3 regions of the Lysinibacillus sp. C5.1 genome follow, and region 3 is predicted to be linked to each of the others. Evidence: predicted binding sites of a transcription regulator. Region 3 holds the regulator's gene; each other region holds the start of a gene.
The links. Region 3 encodes Rex, which represses fermentation and respiration genes when NADH is low (regulators of the CRP and FNR family bind a similar motif). Its sites were predicted from a motif close to TTGTGAAATATTTCACAA; they were not measured.
Positions count from the first base shown of each region.

Region 1: I5435_RS01285 (cytochrome ubiquinol oxidase subunit I) is a predicted target of Rex. The motif match lies at 4,089-4,106, and genes of this name have one in related genera.
Region 2: I5435_RS20135 (cytochrome ubiquinol oxidase subunit I) is a predicted target of Rex. The motif match lies at 5,360-5,377, and genes of this name have one in related genera.

Region 1 covers NZ_CP066226.1:264,423-272,356, forward strand. The annotation lists gene I5435_RS01265 (SLOG family protein) at 1-74, opposite strand, end outside; gene I5435_RS01270 (DUF418 domain-containing protein) at 299-1,462, opposite strand; gene I5435_RS01275 (response regulator transcription factor) at 1,566-2,267, shown strand; gene I5435_RS01280 (sensor histidine kinase) at 2,264-3,919, shown strand; gene I5435_RS01285 (cytochrome ubiquinol oxidase subunit I) at 4,367-5,710, shown strand; gene I5435_RS01290 (cytochrome d ubiquinol oxidase subunit II) at 5,707-6,735, shown strand; gene cydS (cytochrome bd oxidase small subunit CydS family protein) at 6,747-6,848, shown strand; gene I5435_RS01295 (TetR/AcrR family transcriptional regulator) at 6,912-7,817, opposite strand.
Region 2 covers NZ_CP066226.1:4,082,994-4,090,927, forward strand. The annotation lists gene I5435_RS20115 (malate synthase) at 1-532, opposite strand, end outside; gene rlmD (23S rRNA (uracil(1939)-C(5))-methyltransferase RlmD) at 1,134-2,498, opposite strand; gene cydS (cytochrome bd oxidase small subunit CydS family protein) at 2,606-2,728, opposite strand; gene I5435_RS20130 (cytochrome d ubiquinol oxidase subunit II) at 2,741-3,766, opposite strand; gene I5435_RS20135 (cytochrome ubiquinol oxidase subunit I) at 3,763-5,109, opposite strand; gene I5435_RS20140 (diacylglycerol kinase) at 5,448-6,362, opposite strand; gene I5435_RS20145 (thioredoxin family protein) at 6,475-7,038, opposite strand; gene gatB (Asp-tRNA(Asn)/Glu-tRNA(Gln) amidotransferase subunit GatB) at 7,206-7,934, opposite strand, start outside.
Region 3 covers NZ_CP066226.1:4,198,482-4,206,415, forward strand. The annotation lists gene I5435_RS20600 (CPBP family intramembrane glutamic endopeptidase) at 160-924, shown strand; gene tatC (twin-arginine translocase subunit TatC) at 963-1,784, opposite strand; gene I5435_RS20610 (twin-arginine translocase TatA/TatE family subunit) at 1,805-2,020, opposite strand; gene I5435_RS20615 (redox-sensing transcriptional repressor Rex) at 2,137-2,772, opposite strand; gene I5435_RS20620 (ABC transporter ATP-binding protein) at 3,068-5,011, shown strand; gene tsaD (tRNA (adenosine(37)-N6)-threonylcarbamoyltransferase complex transferase subunit TsaD) at 5,657-6,676, opposite strand; gene rimI (ribosomal protein S18-alanine N-acetyltransferase) at 6,676-7,128, opposite strand; gene tsaB (tRNA (adenosine(37)-N6)-threonylcarbamoyltransferase complex dimerization subunit type 1 TsaB) at 7,118-7,828, opposite strand; gene tsaE (tRNA (adenosine(37)-N6)-threonylcarbamoyltransferase complex ATPase subunit type 1 TsaE) at 7,825-7,934, opposite strand, start outside.

The DNA of each region.
Region 1 (7,934 bases), 760 kb from region 3:
ATACCAGGATGTTTATCATTGAAAATGCCAAGCTCATGTGGTTTATAGCCTGTAATAATTATTCGCTGAAGCACTAAAACGCCCCCTAAGCTGTTTGTATGTATCAAGTATACAGCAGGGGACGTATGAACACGAATGACAAATCTAGCAGGTGTGATGCCATGTATTTATTTATTTATTTTACGGTAGTTCCCAAGAAAATAATGACGCTTAAAATGCAAAAATTGTTAAGACTACAGTTGCTGTTGCACAAATGCCAAGAAACCACCAAGTGTCTGAGAAATCTTCTTTCGTTTCACTATTCATAGGACATACTCCCTTTCTGTTTAATGCGTCCAGTCCAAGACCAATTTGTCCACATACGTAACAACGCTTCAAATGGGCCTCGTTTAAATTTCTTTAAATAAACAATGCTTAAAATGCATTGCAAACTATATACTGCAATTCCCAAAATAACGCCGCCAAAAACGCCCAATTTGCCAAATAAACCTAGTCCATAACCGTAAAACACGGTCGTACAAATCACCGTTTGTAATAAATAATTGGTAAGCGATAATTTCCCCACACTTTCAAAAGCGATAGACAGACGTTGAATAGGTCGGAAATGAAATAGTAGAGCGGCCAAACAAATATAACCAACTGCTAACACCATTGAGCCACCTACGAGCAACATAGAAGAAAATGGGCTATCGATAAAACTAATGCTTTTACAAGTGATGCCTATTGGAACAAATAATGAGCCGAGGATATACCATTTCTTTTCATCTTGCATATTTTCAAATGCATGATTTTTCGCTAGCCCCATACCTAAAAGAAATAATGGTGCAAAAAATAACGGTGCAAATAAAATCATTATATAAATCATAACTGGGTCATCTATGTCAGGAGGCATGACGTTTAATCGAAAGTCGAAAATTTCTTGATAGCTGCCATTTGCATAGGTAGTATTTGCTTTATCAATATATACGGCCATTTCTTTGTCATCTTTTGCTGATATTTCATCTGAACCATAAGTTAAAGCGGTTGTTAATACAAACAATACGCTAGCCCAAATAACTAATGTTTTTGGTTTGCGATTTATAAATGGAATTAAAAATAATGTAATAAATCCATAAAACAGTAAAATGTCACCTTCCCATAAAAATGTTGCATGAAGTCCGCCTAAAACGATTAATCCTATCGCTCTACGTAAAATAGACCAGCGACTTTTGCCTTTTTTATTGCGAACGGACTGTATCATTTTAATAAGGGAATAGCCGAATAATATAGTGAAAATCGGCATAAATGAGCCTTCGATAAATATTTTTACAAAATATAAAGCTCCTGTATCAAGAAAGGAAAGATCACCTAACTTTTCTTTGCCATACATTCCATACTGAAAAATGAGCAAGTTGGCCATTAAAATACCAAATAAACTAAATCCACGCATTGCATCGATGAAGCGTACACGATGTGCTGTCATTGCCTTTTAACTCCTTTATTGGTTAACTTATATATAGTGTAGTTGGGAAAGCTTATCGTGAATTAACGACTACCTTAAAGTAATCTTAAAAGTAGGTGACAAGGTGCAAGAAGCGGCGATATTTGTGTTAGAGGATGAACGTGCCATTGCGGAAATGATTGAAATTATTTTAAGAAAAGAAGGTTTTGTAAATATTACGTTATGCACGACGATAGAAGATGGGAAAAAAGCGATCGAGCAAAATGTTTTTGATTTTTACTTATTAGATATTATGCTACCAGACGGTAGTGGGCTTGATTTGGCGGAAGTTATTCGAAAGCAAAGTGATGCACCGCTATTTTTTTTAACAGCCAAGAGCAGTGATGCAGATAAACTTCGAGGGTTTATGAATGGCGCAGACGATTATATTACGAAACCGTTTAATCCGCTTGAGCTAGTAGCAAGGGTAAAAGTCCAATTTACTCGATATATGAAGCAAAAGAATGTATCTGGAAGTCACGTTTACACATGTAGCCGTTTTACTTTTGATATAGATGCAGCAGAAATAACTGTAGACGGAAAAAAGGAATTGATTAGCGGTCGTTTATTTTACTTATTGAAGTATTTATGTGAAAACGAGGGGCAAGTATTATCGAAAGAACAAATTTATGAACGTGTGTGGGGCGATTTTTTATTTGACGATAATACAGTAATGGTTCATATTCGCAAGTTACGTGAAAAAATAGAAAGGAATCCTGGTAAACCAACTTGCATTATTACGGTGAGAGGGATTGGCTATAAATTAGTTGGAGATGATCAAGTATGAAGCCGGCAGGGAAATTATCACTGCGTTTTGTATCCTACTTTATCATATTTTATTTACTTATCATTTTGGGCTTCATTATTAGTTTAGTGGTTTTTGGACTTTTTATAAATGAACGAGTCGGTGATAACATCCATACGATGAGTTCTTTTGAAATCGAAGATAATGCAATTGTGAAAAATGGTAAATCCGTAAAAATAGCCGATTTCTTAGAAAAACGCGCAGAGGAAAATGTAGGGCAGTTATATTTATTGAACAATGCCATGGAAATTGTCGATTATACAGGGGATAGTTGTGAGCTGTGTAGCATGACGGACCGTGAAATTATGGCGCTTAAACGTCCAGGCATGCATACGTGGGAAATACCCAAATACTATTTGTTGTTTTTACCTACATCGCCTTTGCAGCCTATGTTCAATGAGGTCTTGCAGGTGATTCGTGAAAAGAAAGAATTCCCTTCGGAGCTACTCGAACGCTTACAAGCTAATCAGATTGCGATTGAAATTTATAATGAGCGTTGGAATCGTGTAAAGGTAATCGGGGAGCATTATAAGAAATTGCATAAGCCGCAGTTGCTAGATGAAAAATATGATATTTTTGAGCAAGCCGAGCTTAGGCAAAGTACGTCATTAGAAGATGGTTCAACGCTAATAGTACGTATGCCAAACCCCTCCTATAAGCCATTTGAAGAGCCTTTTAATAAAGCAATGATTTTATTTGTGTCTATATTTTTTGGCGGGCATAGTATTTTGTTGGTAGGAATTATTTTGTTATCCATGAGCATTTCACGTCAATTTGTACGGCCCCTTGTATATGTAATCTCTCGTATTGAACGACTAACGCAGTTCGATTATAGGGAAGTAAGTGATAATAAAATCCATCATCAAAAGACAGGTAAATTGAAAAGGAAATTTAAGTTATTCCAACCTGTTGATGAATCGCTTAATCATTTATCTGAACGTCTTGCTTCCAACGAAAGACAAATTCAGCAATCCGAGCAACTACGAGAGGAATGGATAACGGGTTTGTCGCATGATTTAAAGACACCATTAAGCTCGATTTATGGGTATTCTACAATGCTTGCTTCCGAAGAGTATGAATGGACGAAAGAAGAGATGCGAATATTTGCGAATACAATGCGTGAAAAAGCCAACTATATGGATTTACTTATACAAGATTTAACGTATTCTTATCAATTAAAGAATAAAGCAATCCAGCTCGAGAAAGTATCATTAGCACTTGCCACATGGTTACTCCAATTTGCAGATGAGCAAGTATCAATCAAAGTATATGGGGACGTAATGCTTGAAGCAGATGAGCTTTTATTAAAGCGCATCTTAGATAATTTAATTACCAATGCTAAAAAATACACACCAGAAGGTACGAAGGTTCTTGTAGAGGCTCAAAATATAGAAAAAGGCATTAAGCTAACGATTACAGACCAAGGTCCAGGTATTCCACAAGATGAATTAGACAATCTTTTTGAACGCTATTATCGTGGTACAAATACAACAGATGATGCAACGGGCACAGGTCTTGGCTTAGCCATTACGAAACAACTGATTGATTTGCATAATGGAACAATATGCGTTCATTCTGATAATAATGGTACTATCTTTGAATTAAAATTTCTTGAAAAATTGCCCTTATGCTAACAATGTTTAATCATACAAGCTAACCATTAAAAAACCGCTAGAGGCTCATGCTTCTTAGCGGTTTTTTAATTATTTGGGGTGGGACTGTTCATTAGTTAATGCCACAAACAAAATATGAATGAAGAAGATTACTCGTTTTTGGAGTGATCTTTTTTTATGTAAATAGAAAGTGTCATGCTATTCACAAAGTTGTCAATGTCGTTTTTTTATAGTGGAAAACCCCTATATTTCTAAAAAGTTGGGTTGCTTATACTGGTGGCATAGAAGAAAAAGGAGATGCAATTTTATGAGGAATCAATGGGTTGATTCGTGTGGTAAATAAACAACAAAATCGTATTGCATATAAATCCCAAGAAAAAAAGTTAATCATTATTAGTTTTGTAATAGCTGTGATAATGTTGATGTCATTTGTCGGGAGAATATTTAGTAGCTAGGAGATGTATAAATATGAATGATTCAGCTGTATTTTGGAGCCGTGCCTTAACCGAATTAACATTATCTTTCCATATTATTTATGCAACAATTGGTGTTGGTATACCGCTGATGATTATGATCGCTCAATGGGTTGGGATTAAAAATAATGATGAGCATTATTTATTACTCGCTCGACGTTGGGCACGTGGATTTGTTATTACAGTAGCAATTGGCGTTGTGACAGGAACTGCAATTGGCTTGCAACTTTCTTTATTATGGCCAAACTTTATGGAATTAGCTGGTCAAATTATTGCTCTACCACTATTTATGGAAACGTTCGCGTTTTTCGTTGAAGCCATTTTTTTAGGGTTGTATTTGTATACATGGGATCGCTTCAAAAATCCGAAGAGACATTTACTATTATTAGTACCAGTAGCCATTGGTGCCTCTATGTCAGCAGTATTTATTACAATCGTGAATGCCTTTATGAATGCACCACAAGGATTTGATATTGTGGATGGGGAGCTAATCAATATTCAGCCCGTACTAGCCATGTTTAATCCGGCAATGCCGACAAAGGTAGCGCACGTTTTAGTAACATCTTATATGACGGCAGCTTTTTTATTAGCTTCCATTGCTGCCTATCGCATGCTACGAGGGTCTGCGCACGTATATCATAAAAAAGCGCTGTATTTACTAATGAAATTAGGGTTAGTCTTTTCACTGGCAGCACTTGTAGTAGGAGACTTTTCAGGCAAATATTTAGCGGAATATCAACCTGAAAAATTAGCAGCAGCAGAATGGCATTTTGAAACGGAAGAAGACGCTTCCCTTGTTTTATTTGGTGTATTGGATGGAGAAGACATAAAATACGCTATTAAAATACCTTATGCTTTAAGTGTATTAGCGCATAATAATCCGTTTGCAGAAGTGACGGGGCTTGATCAATTTCCGAAAGATGAACAACCACCACTCTATATTCACTATTTATTCGATGTAATGGTGATGATTGGCACGTTATTAATTGTAGTGGCAGCTGTTTATGTTCTGGGTAAATGGCGAAATTGGCAATTTGTTTCGTCTAAACTATTTAAAAGAGTAATTGTTGCAGGTGGTCCACTTGCACTTATTGCAATAGAAGCGGGCTGGTGGTTAGCAGAAGTAGGGCGACAACCATGGATTTTAAGAGGGTACATGAAAACATCGGAAGGTGCGACTACTAGTGGGCAAGTAGATACGATGTTAATTCTATTTGCGGGCTTATATATCGTTTTAGCAATTGGTAGTATCATAGCGCTTATTCGGATGTTCCGTGACAATCCAATTGAACGTGAACTTGCAGAACATAAATTAGTTGAAGGTTGTGAAGAACCATGAGCTTAGAAGTTTTGGGCATTTCTGTACTATGGTTATTTCTCTTTGGTTATGTCATCGTTGCATCTATTGACTTTGGGGCAGGCTTTTTTAATGCCTATAGTGTCATGATTGGGAAAGATCATATTTTATCACAAGTGATAAAACGCTATTTATCACCAGTGTGGGAAATTACAAATGTTTTCTTAGTTTTTTTCTTTGTAGGTATTGTTGGTTTCTTTCCGCAATCAGCTTACTATTATGGCACAATTTTGCTAGTACCCGTAAGTATTTCTCTAATTTTAATTGCAATTCGGGGCAGTTATTATGCATTTGAATCTTATAGTGCAAAAAGTGGACACATTGGCTATAAGCTAATGTACGGTGTCACTGGTTTATTTATCCCAGCTTCCCTTTCCATTGTATTGACGATTTCCGAGGGTGGATTCGTAACAATGGTAAAGGATCAGCCTCATTTGGAAATTGCGAAACTTTTTACTAGTCCTTTAACTTGGTCAATCGTGTTGTTAAGTGTTGTAGCGGTTCTGTATATTTCCGCAGTATTTTTAACTTGGTACGGTAAAAGAGCGAACGATGAACACGCTTCCGATTTAATGAGAAAATATGCACTTGGCTGGTCAATTCCACTTGTTGCAAGTGTTATCGGGATTATGGTGGAATTAAAGGGGCACAATCCTGCACACTATGAAAATATGCTGAATTTATGGTGGCTATTCGCCATGTCAGGTGTTCTTTTTATCATGACTCTAATCCTTTTAGGCGTTAAGAAAAAATATGGGCTAGCCGTTATATTATTGGTCGTACAGTTTGGCTTCGCCTTTTTCGGCTATGGCATTTCTCATTATCCTTACTTGTTGTACCCATATTTATCGGTTCATGATAGTTTTACAAATGAATCGATGGCCATAGCATTGGTCATTGCCTTTATTGGTGGTCTTGTTTTACTCATACCTTCACTTTATTTAGTGATGAAATGGTTTGTATTTGATCGTGATTATGCTTGTGGTAAACGGAATCATCACGTATAGGAGGTTTTACAGTGAATCAATTTATTATTTTTTATGCACCGTTTCTAGTGGTTGCTTTAAGTATTATAATTGGCTTCTGGGTAGGCCCGAAAGACCGTAAAGTAAATCGTTAAAATTGTTTGGGTGACTGGCACCACTAAAGCCCCCGATTAGCATTGCTAATCGGGGGTTTTTGATTACTTTTTACATTGCTCTGATGGTTGTTGCATTTTTACATAGCGCCATAGACTATTGGCAATATCACGTGCTTCAGCAGCATGTTCCGTTCCAACGAATGCTTTTCTGAAAGGGGTGAGCAAGGATTCAATAATAAAGAGTTTTGGTTTTTGTTGCTGCAATTCCTCTAAAAGAAATGTTGCATATTCAAAACCTTCAAGCGTGTCATCTTCTGACAGCCCCTTAGTAAAGCCTGCTAATTGGTCAATGACGACATCTTTACTTACTTGTTGATAATTAATTACGTTTTGTATTGCATTAAACATTTCAGCACTTATAAGGACTTCATTGGATTCAAGCATAGTAGGTATAATGACACTTATATTGCGTAATGCTACTCGTACAATGGCTTCGCGGTTTATATATTTGTAGTCCGCTATTAGGACTGCACGTAAGGAAAGGTTCACCATCCCCAATGTTTGTACGGCACATTCATAGCTCATCGGTCTAATTTCTTCACCAAAAACTTGGACAAGTCGATTGGCAAGCCATTCTAATTCTTGTAAGTGATAATTCAAAAGGATTTTTTTAAGTTCACTATCCCGTGAATGGAAAATCGATTCGAAAATTTGTACGAGATTATGCTCACGATTGACATGCATCAACACTGCCACTTGCTGTGTTAATATTTCTAAATCAGTGGGATCCTTTCCATAAAGAAGCTCGTGTCGACGATTACTAGCCTCCTCACGCCCCTCATCTAAAATGGCAATTAAACATTCATTTTTAGAAACAAAATGATTATAAAAAGTGCCCTTTGAAACTTTGGCTGCACTAATAATATCGTTAATGGACGTATCTAAAAATCCTTTTTCTATAAAAAGTTCCCGAGCTGCAGTAATTATTTGTCTTTTTCTTTTATTCATGACCTCACCTTTTTAAAGTTATTATACTAGTATTCTACAATGTAAACGCTGTTATATCAACGTTTTGAAATTTATTAATCTTAATTCTTGAAAAAAGTAGACTGCGAGTATAAAATA
Region 2 (7,934 bases), 120 kb from region 3:
AATCTTCATTCACCATATAGACACCTAAAATACGTCTGTCTTTTTCAGACATGCCGGAATCTAATGCTGTTAATAGGACAGCGCTATTTTGGTGCATGCGGTTAGGTTTGTTTGGCTTTCCTTTGTTATTACCACTTTTTATAGCGCCTGAAAAAACCTTCCACTCTAACAAAGAACTAGTCTGTTCTTCTGTGTCACATTTAAAAACCATTTGAGATTCTGGATGCAGTTTATGATGTTTCATCAGTTTTTCGTGTTCTAAGCGAAGTTTTTGGTTTCTTCGTTGCAGTTTTTTTTCTTCTTCCTTCCTCATTTCTTCTTCCTTACGTTCAATTTCCTTTTTTTGTATTATTTTTTCAATTAACTGAGCATCACTTTTATCATGTAATTTTAAGTACTTTCCAAATACATCAGGAAAAACAAACATTTTATTTTCTGTTGCAAAATGTATTTCAATAATGGACTCATTATGTTTAACGATACTACCCATGCCAAAACGCTTATGTGTAACTTTTTTATTAATTAGATTCATTATTCTAGTCCTCCTTATGGAATAAAACCTCGGTTACTATTAGATAGTCAATTAATCATTTAATTCAACTACCTACCTCAAAAAGCCCACATAACTGTTTTAATTTTTTTCTTCGTCTTAATAAGGGATATTAAAAAAACGTATCCAAATTCTATCTGCAAAAAAGGTCAGCGGAATTCGAAATACGATTTAAAAAAACAATTATAAGACTATTATAACATTTTTTATAAAAATCACAAACTTATTGTTGACAACATATTTTATTATGAGGTAAAATTAAAAATTATTCTCTAAATCCTCATGAAATTAGAGCCTTATAACAAATCACAAAGCTTCTGAAAAGCCCCTATAAAATGCAACTGATTTCCGGTGTTAAGATAGGAAATCTTCATATCCTAGAAAGAACGGATGGAAATCTATGTACTAATCCTATAGGCTGAACATTCTTATTTTCCAATTAAGTTCCATATAAAAAGACCCCAATTTCGCAAAAGTTATTTGCAAAATCAAGGTCTGTATTGAAAATATCTACTTTTTCAAGTTTTATAGGAATGCTGTTAAATTTTTCGAATCAATCAATAATATATGTGTCCCTTGTATATTAAACTAACGCCAACCACGCAACAGCCTCACAATGTGTAGAGTGCGGGAACATATCAACTGGTTGTATTTCTTGTGTTTTGTATCCGCCATCTTCCAAGATGCGTAGGTCGCGTGCGAGTGTGGCTGGGTTACATGATACGTATACTACGCGTTTAGGACGCTGCTCTAAAATCGTTTGTAAAAGGGCTTCGTCGCATCCTTTACGTGGTGGGTCGACAACTAGGACATCCGCTTCCTTACCTTCCTTATACCAGCGTGGAATGACTTCCTCTGCTGGGCCTGCCTCGAAGTACGTATTGGTAAAGCCGTTCAGCTCTGCATTGCGTTTTGCATCTTCAATGGCTTGGGGTACGATTTCAACACCCATCACCGCTTTTGCTTTTTGTGCTAGGAATAAAGAGATGGTACCGATGCCGCAATAGGCATCAATGACACGTTCATGTCCTTGTAAATCAGCATAGTCAAGCGCTTGCTTGTAAAGCACTTCGGTTTGCTGCGGATTTACCTGATAGAAAGAACGTGCTGAAATTTCAAAGCGTACATCGCCGATAGCGTCAATAATGATGTCTTTGCCCCAAAGGTTAATCGTTTCATCACCAAAAATAACGTTTGTTTTATCGCTATTGATGTTTTGCATAATGGATGTAACATTTGGTACTAGCTTTAGTATGCTCGCTACAGCGGCATCTTTTTGCGGGAATTTTTTCTTTTTCGTCACAAGTACAACCATGACCTCACCTGTTGCACGTGCTGTACGGATTACGACGTGACGTAGCATGCCTTCATGTGATGCCTCATTGTATGGTTGCATGCCGATAGCTGTTAATTCTTTTTTAAGACCAGAAAGAATTGCGTCTGCCTCGCCCGTTTGAATGAGACAGCGATCCATATCGACAATCGTATGGGATTTTGTTTTGTAAAAACCAGCAATCACTTGACCGGCGTCATTTGTGGAAAATGGAATTTGGGCCTTATTACGATATTGCCATGGTTCCTCCATCCCTTTCACTGGTAAAACGGGTGCGTCGATTTTGCCTAGACGTTGCATAACATTACGCACCATATTTTCCTTCCACTTTAACTGACCTTCATACGATAAGTGCTGTAACTGACAGCCCCCACATTGCTTGAAATAATCACAAGGTGCTTCTACTCGATCAGGTGAAGGCTTTAAAATATCCAAGACTTTTGCAAAGCCATAATTTTTTAATGTTTTTAAAACATGGACTTCTGCTGTTTCATTCGGTAAAGCCCCTTGGATAAATAATGGATAGCCGTCCACTTTTGCGACACCATTGCCATCATGTGTTAAATCTTCTATATAAACTGTAAGTTGGTCATTCTTTTTTACGGGTGCTGACATTCGTACATCCTCCATTTCAATCTCCTTATTGTAGCATGTGATAGCGGAGGAAAAAAGAACAAGGCTTGAATTTATCAGGTTGTGCTAATTTTGCTAAAAAAGAGCCGCTATTCGCGACTCTCTTTCTTATTTTTTCTTACATAATCATCCTTTGGTGCCCACCAAAACATAATGATGATACTAATAATGACGACTATAAACGGCGCATAAAATATTTCGATTTTTTCCATACCTATATCCCCCTATGCATGATGGTCTTCTTTTCCTGTCACGTAATTTTTGTTGAATAGGAATAATTTCAACAATAAATAAAGCGAAGGCAGAAGTAAGCATAATCCTAAAATAAAGACGATGACTAATGCAATGGCCATTTGCGTGCTTGTGAAGCTATCGTAAATTGTTAAATACGGATACAGTAAATATGGATATTGTGCGATGCCATAGGCGAAAAATGCTACCGCGAACTGAGCGATTAATAATCCTACTGCAAGACCGTAATTTTTTCGCATCCATAGTAATATCACTGTAATGATAAATAATACGGCAGAAATAGCAAACATCCACCATAAATTAACCATATGCTGATAGCTTTCAGGGTTAATGGATTTCATCTCATACATAATACCAAGTGCACTAATCATTAAAGGTGCTGCCCAAATAAGGGCGTATTTTCGCATTAAATTTGTAGCCTCTACATCGGTTGCTTTATGTGCATACCACGTTAAAAATACTGCAGATATATAAAGAACAGCCGCTATACTTAATACGACAATACTCCAAGCAAATGTACTTGTATATAATGTCCAATAATTCAATACAGGTTGCCCTTCCACAATGTCTACATAACCGCCACCTGCAATAGCAAAGACAACAGAGAGCGAAGCTGGAATCAATAAACCTGATACGCCATATGTCAGCGTGTAACCAATATGTCCGCGTGCCCCGTACGCCTCAAATGCATAATACGACCCTCGAATTGCCAACAACACTAAAGAAATGCTGACTGGAACAAGCAAAATCGTTCCATAATAGAAGGCGGTTTGTGGAAAGAATCCTACAATCCCTACAAAGAAAAATACTAAAAAGACATTTGTTACTTCCCATACAGGCGATAAATAACGCTTAATAATATTAGTTATGACATGATTTTTTCCAATAAGTAAACTGTAAGCATTGAAAAATCCTGCCCCAAAATCAATAGATGCCACCATCACATAACCGAAAAGGAATATCCATAAAACTGAAATTCCTAGCACTTCTAATGTCATATGATGTCACCGCCCTTTTCTGTATGCCGATCTTCAATTTCACGTTCAATCGGATTCTTTTTAAACATACGAACTAATACGACTGTACTTCCTATTCCAAGTACAGTATACACACCTGTGAATAACAGCATCATTAAATCTACATGATCGCTCGTTGTAGCGCCTTCTGGTGTGCGCATAATACCGTATAATATCCACGGTTGACGTCCAACTTCCGCAAGCCACCAACCGGCTTCAATCGCAATAATTGACAGTGGAGCACCTGCTACAATAATCCATCTAAACCATCGTGCATGAATAAAGCGCCAACCTCGTGGTTTCCCTACTACGTAAAGGAAAGACACTAATACCATAAACATGCCGATAAAGACCATAATATTAAAAAGATAGTGTATATAAAGTGGTGGTCTGTCTTCCTCCGCATATTGATCTAAACCAATAACTTCTGCATTTGGATTATTGCGTGCTAGTATACTTAAAGCATAAGGAACCTTGATGGCATACTTAACTTCCTCGCCATCCAATACACCGAATAAAACCAATGAAGCTTTATCTGTTGTTTCAAAATGCCATTCAGCCGCTGCTAATTTTTCTGGTTGGTATTCCGCTAAATATTTACCTGAGAAATCGCCTATAATTGCTGCTGCAATTGATGAAACTAAACCGATTTTCATCAGTAAAAATAGAGACTTTTTATGGTAAACATGATCTGAGCCTTTGAGCATACGGTAGCCTGCAATGGCTGCCAAGACGAATGCTGATGTCATATAGGCTGTTACGAGAACATGCGCAACTTTTGTTGGCATAGCCGGGTTAAACATTGCTAGAAATGGTTGAATATTCACAAGCTGTCCGTCCACAATATCAAAGCCTTGAGGTGCGTTCATAAAGGCATTTACCATTGTAATAAAGACAGCTGACATGGATGCACCAACTGCAACAGGTATTAGGAGTAACATATGCTTTTTCTGGCTATCAAAGCGATCCCATGTATATAAATAAATTCCTAAGAAAATGGCTTCAAAGAAAAATGCAAAGGTTTCCATAAAGAGCGGTAATGCTATCGTTTGCCCTGCAAGTTGCATAAAATTCGGCCATAGTAACGATAATTGCAATCCAATAGCTGTTCCTGTTACGACTCCTACAGCAACGGTAATGACGAAACCTCGTGCCCAACGTCGCGCCATCAAAATATAATGTTCATCATTCTTTTTATATCCAGTCCATTGTGCAATCATGATCATTAACGGCACACCGACACCAATCGTTGCATAAATGATGTGGAATGATAACGTAAGCTCCGTTAACGCACGACTCCAAAAGACTGCTGATTCATTAATCATCTCATTGCCCTCCTAACTTCCAAATATTCTTCCAAGTATGGAAAGTAGCATGATAATTGCAACACCAAAACTTAACCAAATAAGCTTTTTTTCCTGTGACTTATACAACTGCACCACTTCCTTTCCCTTTCCCATACCCATATTTTCCACTATTCCAACGAAAAAAACCTTTATAATGGTCCGATATTTCGGCCTATTATAAAGGTTTCAAATTTTGTTCAAGTAATATACGCACATTTGCCAAACATTTTTCTTAATTCGTTCACAACCCTTCATTATATGGAAATAAAATACAAAAAGCGTAAATTTATAAAATAAAATTTACGCTTTTTGTTAATCTAAATACGGTCTTCCTCACGAATATCTTCAATTGGTACAAAAATTTCAATATGGCGTTTTAAGTTTTCAAAAGTCGCAGGCGCATCTCCACCATATTCACCATCTAAATTTAAATGAACTTCACTATCCGTCGTTACTTTTACGACACTTGCTTTTTTATAAATAACGCGATCATCCTTTAAATGCTCGCCTCGTAAAGCCATTGCTGCAAGTTGAATAAATTCTGGCAAGCTTACTTTTTTTAATACTATTAATGTGAAGTAGCCATCGTTTATGCTCGCATCTGGTGCAAGCTTTTCAAAGCCTCCTACTGAATTCGTTAAGCCACATAAAAACATCATGGCATCGCCATCGAATACTTCACCATCATATTCAATACGCATATGTGATGCCTTAATAGATGGAATCATTTCAACTGCTTTTAAATAGTAGGCAAGCTGTCCAAGCATTGTTTTCATTTTGCTAGGTACTTCGTACGTTAGCTCAGTAATACGTCCTCCAGCAGCAATATTGATGAAATAGCGTTCTCCATTTAACAATCCAACATCAACTGGTAAGGTATCGCCTTTAATAATAATATCAACGGCTTCATCAATATTTCGTGGTATATGGACAGCACGTGCAAAATCGTTCGTTGTCCCCATAGGAATTAGACCAATTTTCGGACGTTTTTCGAATTGGCCTACACCAGAAACAACCTCATTTAACGTCCCATCGCCACCAACTGCTATGATAATATCAAATCCACGTTCTACTGCATTTTTTGCTGCCTCTATTGCATCACCTTCACAAGTTGTTGCGTGACAAGATGTCTCATAGCCTGCTACCTCTAGTTTCTCCAATACTTCTGGTAGATGCTTTTTAAACACTTCTCGCCCAGATGTAGGATTATAAATGATTCTTGCTCGTTTCATAACATACCTTCCTGCTTCATAAGATTCTAATACTTTCAACGAATTTTTCGTTGAAATGTTGCACTACTATTACTACGCCAGTGCAAACACCTCTGGCGCTAAACAAAGTGTTTTATTTTTGTAATGCTGCTGTTACATGTTTTTTGAAATCTTCATATACATAAGTCCAATTTGTTTTGTTAGTAATATTGTCTTCACGAATTTCAGCGTAAAGCGATTTTTGTGCTTCCTCAAAATTCGGGTCTTCTTTATCTGGCAACGTCGCTCTTTTGTTCACAACAATATCCTGTAACTCTGGCGCACGTGGTCCCCATTTACCTATCACTTGTCCCGACTCATTTAATAAAATATACATCGGAATCGCGCGTCCACCATTTGTTAAATAACGGTCGATTAAATCTGTATCTGCATCACGGAAAACTGTACGCATATCTAATCCAGCTGCTTCAGCAACACGGCGAATAATTGGATTATTTAGCATTGCATCGCCGCACCAATCTTCTGTAATGGTTAAAATTTTAGGTTGCTTGTCCTTCAGTAACGTTACAAAACCATCGTTTGTTGGCACTTCAAAACCATCATAAATTAGAAAGCTATCTTCTTTTAGCGTCGTCATCTGATCCATATATTGTTGAATTGAAATGGCTTCTTCAAAATATTGTTGCTCAGTTTTCATATACTATCCCCTTTTTAAGTGATGTGATTGTTTCTATTCTATATTTTGCTATGAATACTCTTTTTAGACAACTATTAAGTGCTACTTTTTGTTAGTATGTACAGTCTTTACATTTAAAAAGCCAAGAAAGTGAAGACACTTTCTTGACTCGTTGTAATAGCAAAAAATTAGCGTTTAGCAATTTCTTGTTGTAATAATTTATTAACCATTGGTGGGTTCGCTTGGCCTTTTGTCGCTTTCATAATTTGACCGACTAAGAAGCCAATTGCACGATCCTTACCATTTTTAAAGTCCTCGATTGATTGTGCATTGTTATCTAATACTTCTGTAACAATTGCTAATAAGGCACTCTCATCTGAAATTTGAACTAAACCTTTTGCTTTTACAATGTCTTCAGCTGAACCGCCATTTTCTACTAATTCAGCAAATACTTTTTTACCGATTTTAGAAGAAATTGTACCGTCCGTAATTAACTTCACCATACCAGCAAGGTTTTCTGGTGTTAATGCTGTATCTTTTAAATCTTTTTGTTCAGCATTTAAATAAGCTGAAACATCGCCCATTAACCAGTTAGCTGAAAGTTTTGCATCTGCACCATCAGCTACCATCGCTTCAAAGAAATCCGAAATTTCTTTAGAAATAACAAGCACGCCCGCGTCATAAGGTGTTAAGCCTAATTCTTCAACATAGCGTTTTTTACGAGCATCTGGCAGTTCAGGAATTTCTGATTTAACGCGCTCTAACCATTCATCGTCGATTGACAGACGCACCAAGTCAGGCTCTGGGAAGTAACGATAATCATCTGTTCCTTCTTTCACGCGCATTAAAATTGTTTTACCTGTTTTTTCATCAAAGCGACGCGTTTCTTGATCAATCACGCCACCTGAAAGTAATAC
Region 3 (7,934 bases):
TATTAATTTAAATATTAGTTGAAAGTTTATTAGCACTCTATATCAACGAGTGCTAATACATTTATTATGATAATCAATCAATTCTTTTTTTGCAAGCGAGAACTTCGAAAAATTTTGTTTTCTTTCCATATTCCTCTACAATAGAAAGGAAGCTTATGAATGGAAAGGATTTTGACTGTGAATAATTCTCTAAAAAGCGTTCAGCATAAAAAAACTGCTCTTTACGTTTTAATCGTTTACATTATCATGCAAGTATCAGGTAGATGGTTGCTTTTACCGTTCCATCAATTCGTGATGAATACAACAGGCTTATCTCACGAACAAGCAGCTCCTATCACACAAGGCTGGTATATCGCACTCAGTTTTGCGATTGCATTGATTATAAGTTTAATTTTAACCACTCGCGATAAAACGTTTTGGGATGTCTATCAAGGTAAAAAAGAGTCTATCCCGCTTACAATTATGTGGGGCGTTTTAGGTTTCTTCCTTGTATTCTTCGGTCAAATGATTGGAGCGGCTATTGAAATGGCTGTTTTTGGAATCGAGGGTGGCTCACAAAACACTGCTGATATCGTAGCGATAGCTAAAGGTGCACCCATTGCCATTTTAGCGATTGTTGTCTTTGGTCCCATTTTAGAGGAATTTGTCTTCCGTCGCGTTATTTTCGGCTCACTTGTTCAAACGACGAATTTCTGGGTGGCGGCCATTGTTAGTGCTATTTTCTTCGCACTGATTCATTTTGATTTTTCACACATCCTGTTGTATACCATTTGTGGTTTAATCTTTGCTTTCCTATACCACAAAACAAAACGGATATGGACATCAATTATCGCGCACATTATGCTAAATGGCTTTGTAACGCTTATCCAATTAAACGCTGAACCGTTGCAAAAGTTTTTACAAGAACTGCAAAAAATGCAATAAAAAAAGCTGGATGTGATCATCACATCCAGCTTTTTAAATTAGTCATTCATTTCTTCTATTTGTCGTTTTTGCTCAGCCAACAAACGCTCCACTTGCTCACGTTCTGCTGCTATCCGTTCTTCCTCTAACTGCATTGCTTCAGCTTGTAAAAATTTACGATAGCCCCTGCGCGCTATAATAATACTAATCTCATAAATTACAAATAGCGGAATTGCTACAATAACATTTGAAATAAAGTCGGGTGGTGCAAGGAATACCGCTATCACAACTAACACGAAATATGCATATTTTCTGAACTTCACCATTAATTCAGGATTTAATATACCTAAACGTGCTAAAAATAACGTTACAACAGGTAACTGAAAAACGATTCCGAAAGGCATAACTAGGCGAAACAAAAATGAAAAATATGCGTTAATTCCTATTGTTTGTTTGATTTCTAAATCCGCAGATAAGCCCATCATAAAATGCATAACATATGGGAACAACACAAAATAAGAAAATGATGCACCTGCTATAAATAGAATAAACGAATAAGGAATATATTTTAAAGTAGCCTTACGTTCTGTCTCATGTAAACCTGGTGTGATAAACAACCAAATTTGATGAAGAAGCAATGGTGAACTTAAAACGAACGCTACAAAAACCGTCACTTGTAGGTAAATAACAAGAGGATCGGTCACATTAAACGCGTTTAAAGTTAGTTGCTCTGCTTCTTTACTATATTGAATATATTTAATAATTGGTTCAGCTAGATAAAAGCCAACAATAAGTGCAATAACAAAGAAAACAGCACAAATAAAGAGCCGTTTCCTTAGTTCTACTAAATGCTCTGTAACAGTTAATTCTCTTGGATTCATATTAAATTGACATCCTTAACTTACTTAACGTTATCATTTTCTTTATGTTCAATTACTTTCTTTTTTGCATCATCATCGTCATCAGCTAGACCTTTTGTTGCATTTTTAAATTCGCGAAGTGTAGAACCCATAGCTTTACCTAGCTCTGGTAATTTCTTTGGTCCGAAAATTAAAATTGCAACCACACCGATAATAACTAGGCCAACTGGTGTAATAGCACTTAAGTGCACAACCATTACAGCCACCTCCTCTTATATATATATCATTTTAACTTAAATTTTTAGGTTTGGCGAATTTATTTAGATAGTTTGAACGCCATCAATTGTAACTGTTTACAAAATTGTGAATGCACTTATTTATCGCTATTTCTTATTAAATAAATAAGCGCTTGCAATTCAACTGATAAATCTATTGTTAATAATTTCATAGAATCGGGTACAGTAATTCGCTCTGGTGTAAAGTTTAAAATACCTTTTGCGTCCATTGCAGCTAAGCGATCCGCCATCTTCTGAGCAGAGCGTGAAGATACTGTTAAAATAGCTAGGTCTGCCCCGTATTCAGCATACTTTTCTTCTAGTAAATCGGGATGATACACAGGAATATTGCTGATCATTTTCCCTTCCTTAGGCGCCTTCGAATCAAATGCCACCACAATGTGCGTATTATGATTTTTCTGGAAATTATACTTTAAAAAGGCATTACCTAAGTTCCCCACACCGATTAATGCTACTTTTGTTGTTTCATGCTGATCTAGTGTTTGACTAAAAAATGTCAATAGATGTTGTACATCGTAGCCATATCCCTTTTTCCCAAGCGCACCAAAATAAGAGAAATCACGACGAATCGTTGCAGAGTCGATTTTCATCGCTTCGCTCAATTCCTTCGATGAAATACGTTCCATTCCTTCTTGCGCAAAGTTTTGGATAAATCGATAGTAAAGAGGAAGTCTTTTAGTTGTGGCTTGTGGAATTTTCACTTCTTGTTTCAAACTTTTTCCTCCTTATAAACACATCAAATCCACAGAAGTGCATTTGAATATTCTTTTGAAACATGCTTATACAAATCAATTACATCACTGTGTAATTGCGTCCAGATATTTTCCAAGCTTATGCGGTAATCTGTGACATCCACTGGTGGATTTCCCTTTAGTTAACGGCGTTTTTTACGCCACTAACTAAAGAGAAATCGTTTCAATCTTACATGACAGCTTGGAATAAGTAAAGCACTGACATTGCAAGCAAATCCCTCATCATTTACACTAAGAATGAATTGAGGTGTCAAGAATGATTGTATTACAAGTCAATCAACTATATAAATCCTTTATTGCCGATGAAATTTTAAGTGGCGTAAAACTAGAAGTTCAACATCGTGATCGTGTCGCATTAGTAGGACGTAACGGTGCTGGTAAATCCACTTTACTAAAAATCATTGCTGGTCAATTGTCATATGATGCTGGCGATATTATCATTCCAAAAGGTGTACAAGTCGGCTATTTGGAACAACATGCTGGACTAAATTCTACGTTGTCAATTTGGGACGAAATGATGACAATTTTCGAACCGCTTCTTTCACAAGAAAAAGCATTACGTTCCCTTGAACAACAAATGGCTAATCCAGCCGTTTATGATAACTCTGACATGTATACAAAGATAATGTCCGAATATGACCAATTACAACATGATTTTAAAGATGCAGGTGGCTATCAGTACGAGTCTGATACACGCTCTGTTCTTCATGGAATGCAATTTTACCCAGAGGATTATGAAAAACCAATTAGCTCCTTGTCAGGGGGCCAGCGAACTCGTCTAGCTCTTGCTAAGCTGCTACTAAGCAAGCCCGATTTATTAGTTCTCGATGAGCCTACCAACCATTTAGATATTGAAACGCTATCTTGGTTAGAGAATTATTTAAAAGGCTATGAAGGCGCTATTTTAATTGTTTCCCATGACCGTTATTTCTTAGATCAAGTTGTTTCTATCGTCTATGAAGTATCTCGCCATCGCGTCACAAAATATACAGGCAACTATAGTGCCTATTTAGATGAGAAAGCAAAAAACTATGAGCGCGATATGAAAATGTTTGAACGCCAACAAGATGAGAAAGCCAAGCTAGAGGATTTTATTCAAAAAAATATTGCCCGTGCCTCGACGACCAAAATGGCACAAAGCCGACGCAAAATGCTTGAACGCACAGAATGGATGGACTCCCCTGAAGGAGATGAAAAGTCCGCTAGCTTCGGTTTTACAATTGAACGGCAAAGTGGAAATGATGTACTTTCTATTGATGCCTTAGCTGTTGGCTACGGTGACAAGCAAATTTCTAGTGGCATAACACTACGAACTTTTCGTGAAGACCGCATCGCATTAGTCGGACCAAACGGGGTGGGCAAATCCACATTATTAAAAACCATAGTAAAAGATTTGTCCCCACTTGCAGGGGAAATCCGCTATGGTACTAATGTGCAAATTGGCTATTACGATCAAGAACAGGCGAAACTATCTAGCAACAAGAGCGTTTTAAAGGAACTATGGGATGAATGGCCATTAATGAATGAAAAAGATATTCGCACTGTACTTGGTCGCTTTTTATTCAGCGGCGAAGATGTGGATAAAACGGTAAACTCTTTATCTGGTGGTGAGAAAGCTCGACTGGCATTGGCAAAGTTAATGATGCAAAAAGCGAATTTCTTAATTCTCGATGAGCCTACCAACCATTTAGATTTGGATAGTAAAGAGGTGCTAGAAAATGCCCTAATTGATTATCCTGGAACGCTCCTTTTCGTATCACATGACCGTTATTTCATTAACCGAATTGCTACCAAAGTTGTTGAGCTATCTGGAGAAGGTTCTTTTGAGTATTTAGGTGATTATGATTATTATCTTGAGAAAAAACAGGAGCTTTACGAAATTGCTCAAATGAAAGCAGCTTCTCAGTCACAACTACAATCAACAGCATCTGAAAAGACCTCTACTTCAACAATTGATAAAGAGGCAAAAAAGCGTGAACGCCAAATTAGAAGAACTATTGAAGAGCTAGAAGTCAACATGCAAAAAGCTTCAGTAGAAATTGCTCGTTTAGAAGAAGCACTTTGCGATTCTGAAATTTTCACAGACCATGAGAAAATTACACAACTACAAAATGAGTTAGCTACTGTTAAAGAACAGCACGAAGTCATTGAAATGGAATGGCTTGAGCTAAATGAAGAATTAGAAAATATTATTTTGTAAATCGTATAGCAACTGTATAATCTTTTAAGTACTTGGCACTAAACATAAATACCTTGCATAATATAAGCTCCTAAATCTTAAAAATCCACTTCGCTTTCCGCGGGCACACACGTAAGCCGCAACCCTCGCTATCGCGCGGAATGCCTTCGTCTTACGTTCTGCCGTGGATTTTTCCTCATAATTTTCAGAATTGTTTTAGTACCTGGCACCTTTAGCCATATGCTTGTCATATGGCTTTTTTCTTTACTCGCCTTAATTTTTCATATATATTGGTCAAGTGCTATTTTTCGACAAAAAATGCCCACAACTTTATTCACACTATAAAACTAGTAATATCAACATATCAACAGACTTTTCCACACTGTCCACAATTTCAAATTATTTAATCCACATAGTTTTGTGTAAAATACGCTACTATATATAGAATAATCACAACTTATGCACAAGTTATCCACATTTTGTGCATAAGTACGAATGTTCGCAGTTTTTTCACATGTTTTTTTCACACGTTCTGTGGATAATTTTCTGAATAATTTGTCAATTATTCTTTTTCTATTATAAATATATATATTCTTACAATATTCAAGATTTTATACGTAAAAAAAGAGGAAGCCCGAATAACTTGAGCCTCCTCTTTTCAATCTCTTAGTCAACCCACGATTTTAATTCCATACCCGGGCGACCATTCATCATCATATTTCCACGAATACCAGCTTCAAACATTGGTGTTGCGGCTGCTCCAATCATTGCTGCATTGTCTGTACACAATTTCAATGGCGGTACAAAAAATGGAATTCCCTCTTTTGCGAAAACCGTTTCAAGGGATGTGCGCAGTCCTTTATTCGCAGCTACTCCACCAGCTGCAATGACTTGTTTAACATTATACTCCCGCGCTGCACGCAATGTTTTAGCTGTTAGAACTTCCACTACACTTTCCTGAAAGCCCTTTGCAACTGCAGTTGGTGATATTTCTTCACCACGTTGATCCATATTGTGCTTATAGTTAATAACTGCCGATTTTAAGCCACTAAAGCTAAAATCATACGAGCCTTCTTCAAGCCATACACGAGGAAAAGCAACGGCTTCTTGCCCTTCATGTGCTAACTGATCTATACGAGGACCTCCAGGATATGGTAAGCCTAGCACGCGTGCAACTTTGTCGTATGCTTCACCTGCTGCATCATCTCGTGTTTCGCCAATCACTTCAAACGAACCATGCTCTTTCATATAAACAAGCTCTGTATGTCCCCCTGACACAACAAGGGCTAGAAGTGGAAATTCCATCGGTTGAACAAGTGCGTTAGCATAAATATGTCCAGCAATATGATGCACACCTAAAATCGGTATATTATTGGCAAAGGCAAACGCCTTTGCAGCATTAATGCCAATTAAAAGTGCTCCTACAAGACCAGGTCCTTCTGTAACAGCTACTGCATCTAAGTCAGAGGGCTTCATATTCGCTTGTTTTAGCGCCTCTTCAATAACAATAGTAATTTGTTCGACATGATGGCGTGATGCAATTTCTGGTACAACACCACCAAATCGCTTATGGCTTTCAATTTGTGAAGCTACCACATTTGAAACAATTTCAGAACCATTACGAATAATCGCGGCTGCTGTTTCATCACAGCTCGATTCAATTGCTAATATAACTCGATTTTCCATTATAAATTCACCCACATGACTAGGGCATCCTCCCCGTTATCTGTATAGTATCCTTTGCGTATGCCACCATCTTGAAATGCTAGCTTGCGGTAAAGGTTTTGCGCCACAGTATTGGTTTCACGTACCTCTAGGCTCATCACGTCCATTCCATGCTCACGTGCAATACGCATCGCTTCCCGCATTAAGCCTTCTCCGATTCCTTGTCCACGAGCCGTCTCTAAAACAGCCACATTGGTTATTTGCGCCGCATCTATAACCATCCACATGCCACAAAAACCAATTATAGTATTGTTTTCATCTACTGCTAAAACATAGTGTGCATATTGATTTTCATGCATCTCATAGTAAAAAGAATCCAATGTCCATGGTGTAGGAAATGTAGCAAGCTCAATCGCATATACCGCTGGAACATCCTCTGACACCATTTTACGATATACGATATTACTGCTCATGTGTCTTCTCCTTTTGCTCCTTTAACCAATTCGCTTCAGCCTCAGCAATGCGTTTATATTGCGGAGTAAAATGGTGAACTGCCTCGATACTCGGTAGCTCTTCTGCGCTCGCTAAAAGAATGGCTGCACTAGCTCGTGGCAAGTCCTCATGAAGAGCTGCACGACACGCGTTTACTCCAAGAACTTCAACAATTTTATCCCAAAATACATCGACATCAGCCCCTACAAATAGTATAGGCGCGTTTAAAGCTTCCAAACGTGTTAACAGTGCCTCTATATGATCATGATAGTCTTCTATAACCACATCCAGTTTTGTTCCTTTATAAACAGCAGTATATACATTGCCCCGACGTGCATCAAAGATAGGACAAATTAGTCCATCAAAAAGTGCTGCATTTGCTGCTAAAACTTTTAAGCTTGAAACACCGACTAATGGCTTTTGAAGCGTCCACGCTAATGTTTTAGCAAGCGTTACACCAATGCGCACGCCTGTATAAGATCCAGGTCCTTCTGATACAGCAATTGCATCTAGTTCATTTGGCTTTACACCTACATTTGCTAGTATCGTTTCAATTGCTGGCATGGCTCCTGCAGAATGCGTTAATTTTATATTTTGTACAACCTCGGCCATCACTTTTCCGTCCTTTACAACTGCAACAGAAAGTGGCGCATTAGCTGTTTCAATTCCCAACCAAATCATCTCATTAGCTCCTCACATAGTGCCTCGTATCTCTTTCCATAAGGCATTAACACAAATCGTCTTTCGTTTTCACCAATACGATATATTTTAATTCCTAAACGTTCCT